2 regions of the Bradyrhizobium sp. AUGA SZCCT0105 genome follow, and region 2 is predicted to be linked to the other one. Evidence: predicted binding sites of a transcription regulator. Region 2 holds the regulator's gene; the other holds the start of a gene.
What was found. Region 2 encodes HrcA, which represses chaperone genes, less so after heat shock. Its sites were predicted from a motif close to GTTAGCACTCNCNNNNNGNGAGTGCTAAC; they were not measured.
Positions count from the first base shown of each region.

Region 1 (4,197 bases), on a different contig from region 2:
CAGCTGCTGCCCTGGCCCGAATCCATGCCCGCGGCGCGATTGGTGCAGCCGGAGACAAAACCGAGTGCGCAGGCCCGCAGGAACAGCGCCTGCGACAGGCGCTCGCTGCCGGCCTTCTGGATCACGAGCGCTGCTGAATAGCAGTCGCTCGCATCGCCAGCGTGACAGCGGTCGACGCATCGATCGAGCGAGGCGGAACAGCGCGCGATCGAGAAGCTGAGAGTGGTCTCACGCGTCGGCATGACGTCGGCCGGGCACGTTTCTAGCTTCGGAAGCCAGTCTGGCCGGGAAGCCTCTAACTCGCCGATGACCTTGGCTGAGTCGGCAGCGCTTGCCTGTGAAGACTTGAACGAGATCACGGCGAGGGCAACCGCGAGAGCTATCGTAAAGACCGACAGTGTCCGCCGTGACATCGCAGCTCTCCTGTTGCCATGAGAAGTTATTGCGAGCACGGACAGGAAAGCAACGCACCCCAAAACAAAAACCCCGGCATCGCTGCCGGGGTTTTGCATTTCGTAATTTGCCTGAGTGGCTGGACGTTAGAAGTCCATGCCGCCCATGCCGCCGCCCGGAGGCATTGCGGGGCCGCCGGAGTTCTTCTTCGGCAGCTCGGCAACCATCGCTTCCGTGGTGATCAGCAGCGCGGCAACCGAGGCAGCGTTCTGGATCGCGGTACGGACGACCTTGGTCGGGTCGATGATGCCCTTCTTGACGAGGTCGGCATAGTCGCCGGTCTGGGAGTCGAAGCCGTAATTGTAGGCCTTGTTCTCCAGGATCTTGCCGACGATGACCGAACCGTCTTCACCGGCGTTGATCGCGATCTGGCGAGCCGGAGCCGACAGTGCCTTGCGCACGATCTCGACGCCGGTCTTCTGGTCGTCGTTCTTGGTGCGCAGGCCCTTGAGCTGCTCGGAAGCACGGAGCAGGGCGACGCCGCCGCCCGGGACGATGCCTTCCTCGACAGCCGCACGGGTCGCATGCATCGCGTCATCAACGCGATCCTTGCGCTCCTTCACCTCGACCTCGGTCGCGCCGCCGACGCGGATCACCGCGACGCCGCCTGCGAGCTTGGCGAGACGCTCCTGCAGCTTCTCACGGTCGTAGTCCGAGGTGGTTTCCTCGATCTGCGCCTTGATCTGGGCAACGCGGGCGTCGATGTCGGCCTTCTTGCCGGCGCCGTTGACGATCGTGGTGTTCTCCTTGTCGATCATCACCTTCTTGGCGCGACCGAGCATCTGCAGCGTGACGTTCTCGAGCTTGATGCCGAGGTCTTCCGAGATGGCCTGGCCGCCGGTCAGGATCGCGATGTCCTGCAGCATGGCCTTGCGGCGATCGCCGAAGCCCGGAGCCTTGACGGCCGCGACCTTCAGGCCGCCACGCAGGCGGTTGACGACCAGGGTGGCAAGCGCCTCGCCCTCGACGTCTTCAGCGACGATGACCAGCGGCTTGCCGGTCTGCACCACAGCCTCGAGCAGCGGCAGCAGCTCGTTCAGCGAGGAGAGCTTCTTCTCGTTGATGAGGATGTAGGCGTCGTCCATCTCAACGCGCATCTTGTCGGCGTTGGTGACGAAGTAGGGCGAGATGTAGCCGCGGTCGAACTGCATGCCCTCGACGACGTCGAGCTCGGTCTCGAGCGACTTGGCTTCCTCGACCGTGATCACGCCCTCGTTGCCGACCTTCTTCATGGCGTCGGCGAGGAACTTGCCGATCTCGGCATCGCCGTTGGCCGAAATGGTGCCGACCTGGGCGATCTCCTCGTTCGAGGTGACCTTCTTCGAGTTCTTCTGGAGGTCCGCAACGACGGCTTCGACCGCGAGGTCGATACCGCGTTTCAGGTCCATCGGGTTCATGCCGGCGGCAACCGACTTGGCGCCTTCACGCACGATCGCCTGGGCGAGCACGGTGGCGGTGGTGGTGCCGTCGCCGGCCGCGTCAGCGGACTTGGAGGCGACTTCGCGCACCATCTGGGCGCCCATGTTCTCGAACTTGTCCTCGAGCTCGATCTCCTTGGCGACGGTGACGCCGTCCTTGGTGATGCGGGGGGCGCCGAACGACTTCTCGAGCACGACGTTGCGGCCCTTCGGGCCGAGAGTGACCTTCACCGCATTGGCGAGGATGTCGACGCCGCGCAGCATCTTGTCGCGCGCATCGACGGAGAATTTGACTTCTTTAGCTGCCATCTGAATTTTTCCTTGGAATGGTTTTACCCTGGAGGAATCTTGGGGAGCGAGGAGGCGCTTAGGCCGCCTTCTTCTTGGAAGCGGGGACGTCGAGCACGCCCATGATGTCGCTTTCCTTCATGATCAGCAGGTCTTCACCGTCGATCTTGACCTCGGTGCCGGACCACTTGCCGAACAGGACGCGGTCGCCGACCTTGATGTCGATGGGGATCAGCTTGCCAGCTTCGTCGCGGCCGCCCGGGCCGACGGCGATGACTTCGCCCTGCGAGGGCTTTTCCTTGGCACTGTCCGGAATGATGATGCCGCCAGCAGTCTTCTCTTCGGCGTCGATACGCTTGACCACGACGCGGTCGTGAAGCGGACGGAATTTCATGCAGTCCTCCTAAACGTTTGCGGATGCTGTAGATTTTTGGAGAGTTAGCAGTCCAGCCCGGCGAGTGCCAGACCGACTGCGCAGGAGATAGGCCAAGCCTGGGCGGCGGGCAAGTGGCTCTAGCAGAAAAATTGGCACTCGCGAATGGCGGCTGCCAGGTTCATTTCGAGATCATTTCGGCATCCTTAATGCCGCCCGGCAGGGGTCGCCGGGGCTATTAGCAGATGCGGTAAGCTGCTGCTAACGCAAGAAATTTCAACAACCTATTAAACATTTAGGCTTGAGATGGGTTAGTCGCGTGCGTCACATTTGTATCATGTGAGCGCATCCATTGCCGGTGGTCCGGCGGGGGTCGGCCGCCATGTGAATGCGCTCCGTCACAGGAGGTTGGCATGGTCTCGCGAGTTGGTGGGGTTGTTTCCGACGATTTCCGGAAGCAGTTGCTGGGGTATGGACTGACGACGGCGCAAATCCTGTATCGGATGCCGGACCATCCCTCGTTGCTGCAAACCTATGTCTGGCAGAACTACGACCTGTTTCCGAAGTTTCCGGCGCTGCGGGATTTCCTCGCCTTCTGGGAGGAAAAGCTCGAGGGCCCGCTGTTCTCGGTGACGGTGGCGCATTCCAAGCTGGTCAAGCCGGCTGAACTGCGCGCCGTCGACGGCGTGTTCCGGCTGCATTGATCCGCAAGGGGCAAGGGAAGCAAGGCGCGGCCTGCGCCTTTGCCCACCTCGCGCGGCGCGACTTGTGTTAGCCTTCGTCCGTCACAAAAAGACGGGAGGCGAACAATGGCCAAGAAGACGGCATCGAGATCCGCAGCCAAGACCGCGGTGAAGAAGAAATGGTCGGGGCTTGGCGCCGGCGCCAAGAAATCGTCGGCGAAATCGTCCGCGCGCAAGACCATCAAGTCCAAGGGCCGCGTCACCGCGGCGAAGAAGAGTGCGCCGAAAGCAGCGACCAAGACAGCAAGCAAGGCGCGGCCGAAGCAGCGCATCGCCATCAGCCATCACCGCGAAGAGGATTTCAAGGCCGACGGGCTGCGTGCCTATGCCAAGTACCGCGACCTCGGCATATCAGCAGCATCCCATGGCCTCGCGCAGGCGCATGTCATCCGGTTGCAGGGACCGTGCAATCCGGATGAGGTGTCGAAGCTGCACTTCCACGACGTCGAATTCCAGATGGTCTACGTCCTCAAGGGCTGGGTGAAGACCTACATGGAAGGCGAGGGCGAGACGCTGATGAAAGAGGGCAGCGCCTGGACCCAGCCGCCGCGCATCCGGCACATGATCCTGGACTACTCCGACGATGTCGAGCTGCTGGAGGTGATCCTGCCGGCCGAGTTCAAGACGGTGGAGCTGAAGGCGTAGGAAACCGTCGTCATTCCGGGGCGCGCGCAGCGCGAGCCCGGAATCCATTTTTCCACCTGGTTTGCGGCCTGATGGATTCCGGGTTCGATGCTTCGCATCGCCCCGGAATGACGACTACGTCGTCACGTCGGTTTTGTAGCCCGGATGGAGCGAAGCGAAATCCGGGATTCGCGCACACGGTCAGCACTGCCCCGGATTGCGCTGCGCTTCATCCGGGCTACGGCGCTGTCATCATCCCCACGATCGCGCCCATCAGGCACGTCGTCAGCGTGCCGGA
Region 1 is NZ_JAFCMK010000002.1:371,960-376,156, reverse strand. It holds gene JQ573_RS10785 (sel1 repeat family protein) at 1-413, opposite strand, end outside; gene groL (chaperonin GroEL) at 540-2,180, opposite strand; gene groES (co-chaperone GroES) at 2,239-2,553, opposite strand; gene JQ573_RS10770 (usg protein) at 2,946-3,236, shown strand; gene JQ573_RS10765 (cupin domain-containing protein) at 3,342-3,920, shown strand; gene JQ573_RS10760 (NupC/NupG family nucleoside CNT transporter) at 4,138-4,197, opposite strand, start outside.
Region 1: the regulator HrcA is predicted to act here: its motif matches at 2,597-2,625, upstream of groES (co-chaperone GroES).

Region 2 (4,197 bases):
ACGGGCATTTGGACAGGCAGAACGGCCAGTGCACGTAGACGCCGAAAGCTTCTCGTTCAGCGTGGCTCAAGGCAGATCTCCGCGAGCTTCACGAAAGCGCGGGCGCGATGCGACAGGCCGAGCCCGAGCGGCGGCAGGCCGTGCTTCTCGATGCTGCTCATCTCGCCAAAGGTCCGCGTGTGCCCGTCGGGCAGGAAAGCCGGATCATAGCCGAATCCGGCGGTGCCGCGCGGCGGCCAGACCAGGGTTCCATCGGCGCGGGCCTCGACCTCTTCGAGGTGATCGTCCGGCCAGGCCACGCACAGTGCGGAGACGAAGTGCGCACTTCGGCGGTCCGGCGCGGTGGCGCCGCGCTCCTGCAGCAGGCGCTCGATCCGCGTCATCGCCGCCATGAAGTCCTTGCCCTCGCCGGCCCAGCGCGCCGAGTAGATCCCGGGCGCGCCATCGAGCGCGTCGACCACGAGGCCGGAATCGTCGGCGAAAGCCGGCAGTCCCGTCGCCTTCGCGGCCTCGATGGCCTTGATCGCCGCGTTGGCGCGAAAGCTGTCGCCGGTCTCCTCGGGCTCGGCGAGACCGAGCTCGCCGGCCGACACCGCCTCCACGCCGTGCGGCGCCAGCAGTTCCCGCATCTCGGCAAGCTTGCCGGGATTATGGGTGGCGATGACGAGCCTTCCGGTGATTCGGCGGTGCATGACCAATCTGACTACGCCACCGCGATCTTTTGCAAGTCGACCAGACGCGCGACACCTTTGCGCGCCAGGGCCATCAGCGCCAGGAATTCACCTTCCGAGAACGGCGTCTTCTCGGCGGTGCCCTGCACCTCGATGATGCGGCCGTCGCCGGTCATGACGAAATTGGCGTCGGTGTCGGCCTCGGAGTCCTCGGCATAGTCGAGATCGAGCACCGGCGTGCCCTGGTAGATGCCGCAGGAAATCGCCGCCACGTTGTCGCGCAACACGTTGGTCTTCAGCATGTTGCGGGTCTTCATCCAGTTGATGCAGTCGGCCAGCGCCACCCAGGCACCGGTGATCGAGGCGGTGCGGGTGCCGCCATCGGCCTGGATGACGTCGCAATCGACCGTGATCTGGCGCTCGCCGAGCGCCTCGAGGTCGACGGCCGCGCGCAGCGAGCGGCCGATCAGCCGCTGGATCTCGACCGTGCGGCCGCCCTGCTTGCCGGCGGAGGCCTCGCGGCGGGTGCGTTCCAGGGTGGCGCGCGGCAGCATGCCGTATTCGGCGGTGACCCAGCCGCGGCCCTGGCCCTTCAGCCAAGGCGGCAACCGCTCTTCCAACGTGGCGGTCACCAGCACATGGGTGTCGCCGAACTTCACCATGCAGGAACCCTCGGCATATTTGACGACGCCGCGTTCCAGCGACACGGGACGCAGTTCATCGGGCGCACGGCGGCTTGGCCGCATTGGAAATCCTCCAGAATTCCGAGAAAGTGGGTTGGGCGTGCTTGTAGGAGGGGGAAGGGGCAGCGGCAAGGGTTTTCGGCCCCGGTATGGTCCGGTGCCGGGGGGCCGAATGCATGCTTGTCACCGGCCTCCGGGAGCGACAGATTAGGCAGCAATTGTGAAGGACTGGGAGTGTGACGCACCACGATCCGATAGGCCTGATCGCCCCGCATGCCGGGCTCGCCCAGCTCAACGAGCGGTCGCGCGACATTTTTCGTCAAATCGTCGAAAGCTATCTCGCGACCGGCGAGCCGGTCGGTTCGCGCAATATCTCGCGCCTGATCGCGTTACCGCTGTCGCCGGCCTCGGTCCGCAATGTGATGTCGGATCTCGAGCAGCTCGGCCTGATCTATGCGCCGCACACCTCGGCGGGCCGGCTGCCGACCGAACTCGGCCTGCGCTTCTTCGTCGACGCCCTGATGCAGGTCGGCGACCTCACCGAGGCCGAGCGGCAATCGATCCAGACCCAGCTTGCTGCCGTCGGCCGTGCGCAATCGGTCGAGGCGGCGCTTGGCGAAGCGTTGACGCGGCTGTCGGGGCTGACCCGTGCGGCGGCGGTGGTGCTGACGCAGAAGTCGAACGCGCGGCTGAAGCACATCGAATTCGTCCGGCTGGAGCCGGAGAAAGCGCTGGTCGTGCTGGTCGGCGAAGACGGCCAGGTCGAAAACCGGGTGCTGGCATTGCCGCCGGGCGTTCCCTCCTCGGCCCTGATCGAAGCGACCAATTTCCTCAATGCGCGGATTCGTGGCCGGACGCTGGCCGAAGCGCGGCTCGAACTCGAGACGGCATTGACGCAAAACCGCGCCGAGCTCGATCAGCTCACGCAAAAGGTCGTCGCGGCCGGCATCGCGAGCTGGTCCGGCGGCGAGAGCGAGGACCGCCAACTGATCGTGCGCGGTCACGCCAATCTGCTCGAGGATCTGCATGCGCTGGACGATCTCGAGCGCATCAAGTCGCTGTTCGACGATCTCGAGACCAAGCGCGGCGTGATCGATCTGCTTGGCCGTGCCGAGCGCGGCGAGGGCGTGCGGATCTTCATCGGCTCGGAGAACAAGCTGTTTTCGCTGTCGGGTTCCTCCACCATCATCGCGCCCTACGGCGACGCCCAGGGCCGGATCGTCGGCGTCCTCGGCGTGATCGGACCGACGCGGCTGAACTATGCGCGGGTGATCCCGACCGTCGACTATGCCGCGCGCATCGTCAGCAAGATGCTGGGTGGCTGAGCGGACTGGATTTCGCCTTCATTTGACGGGTTTTCTTCGCCCGAACTGGAGATCCCACTGCCTGAGGCCGGTATGTTGCGCTTGATTTTCGCCGCCCAAAGCACGATATCCCGGGCAGCAATCCCCAAGATTTGAACCGACGCGAGTTTTCGAGAAGGCAAGCCATGACCGATCCGAACCGGGCCAATGATAACACCGAGAATTCGGCGCCGACGGGTGAGCCCGTGGTCTCGAAGCCCTACATCATGCCTGACGATCCCGAGGTGGGATCGGTTGAGGCGCTGACCAAGGAACTCGCCGAGGCGCGCGACCGGACGCTGCGCACGCTGGCCGAGATGGAGAACCTCCGTCAGCGCACCCGCCGCGAGGTTGCCGACGCCAAGACCTACGGTATCACCGGCTTCGCCCGCGACGTGCTCGATATCGCCGACAATCTGCAGCGCGCGATCGATGCCGTGCCGGCCGAGACCAAGGAATCCGCCGATCCCGGCCTGAAGGCGCTGATCGAAGGCGTCGAGCTGACCGAGCGTTCGCTGCTCAACGCGCTGGAGAAGAACGGCGTGAAGAAGTTCGATCCGATCGGCGAGAAGTTCGATCCGAACTTCCAGCAGGCGATGTTCGAGGTGCCGGACACCTCGGTGCCGTCGGGCACCGTGGTGCAGGTCGTGCAGGCCGGCTACATGATCGGCGATCGCATTCTGCGTCCGGCGCTGGTCGGCGTCTCCAAGGGTGGCGCCAAGGCGGCCCCGAGCGCCGACATCACGGTCTGATCGCTTCGACGCCAGCCCTGAAGCTGCGAGCTTGCTGCTGTCGTTTCACGGCAGCGGCTTCTTATGCGCCTTCGGCCAATAGGTGCCGAAGCTCCAGAGATTTCCTTCCGGGTCACGGCAGGCGAAATCGCGGCTGCCATAGTCGGTGTCACGCAGTTCCATTTCGTCGCGGTAGATCACGTGCTCGGTGAATCCGATCACTGTCTTGAGCCAGCCGATCATCGCCTCGGCGTCCTTGCAGCGCAGGGTCGGGTAGATGCGCGGGGATTCGATGTCGTGCGTCATGGTCGCGCCGTCTCGCGGTAACCTGTAATTCCGACAATCGCCTCAAGCTCGGCCATGCGGATCTCGCGCGGAATGCCTACGCGATGTCCGACGACTGGATCCGCTTGACGCCGGCCTTGTCCATGTCGGTCCAGGCCTTGGCGAGCGATCCCTGGGTGTCGATGCCGCGGCAGGCGTCCTCCACAACATAGGTTTCGAAGCCGGCCTTGCGCGCATCGAGCGCGGTCCATGCCACGCAGAAATCGGTGGCGAGCCCGGCCACGAAAACCCGCTCGACATTGCGCGCCTTCAGATAGGCGGCAAGCCCCGTGGTAGTCTTGCCGTCGGCTTCGGTGAAGGCGGAGTAGCTGTCGACGTCCTTGTGAAAACCCTTGCGGATGATCAGCTCGGCCTGCGGGATCGCGAGATCCTTCGACAGCGAGGCGCCGTCGGTGCCCTGCACGCAGTGGTCGGGCCACAGCAC
Region 2 is NZ_JAFCMK010000010.1:97,091-101,287, forward strand. It holds gene hemW (radical SAM family heme chaperone HemW) at 1-70, opposite strand, end outside; gene rdgB (RdgB/HAM1 family non-canonical purine NTP pyrophosphatase) at 57-692, opposite strand; gene rph (ribonuclease PH) at 704-1,417, opposite strand; gene hrcA (heat-inducible transcriptional repressor HrcA) at 1,591-2,679, shown strand; gene grpE (nucleotide exchange factor GrpE) at 2,844-3,449, shown strand; gene JQ573_RS34005 (hypothetical protein) at 3,495-3,734, opposite strand; gene pncA (bifunctional nicotinamidase/pyrazinamidase) at 3,811-4,197, opposite strand, start outside.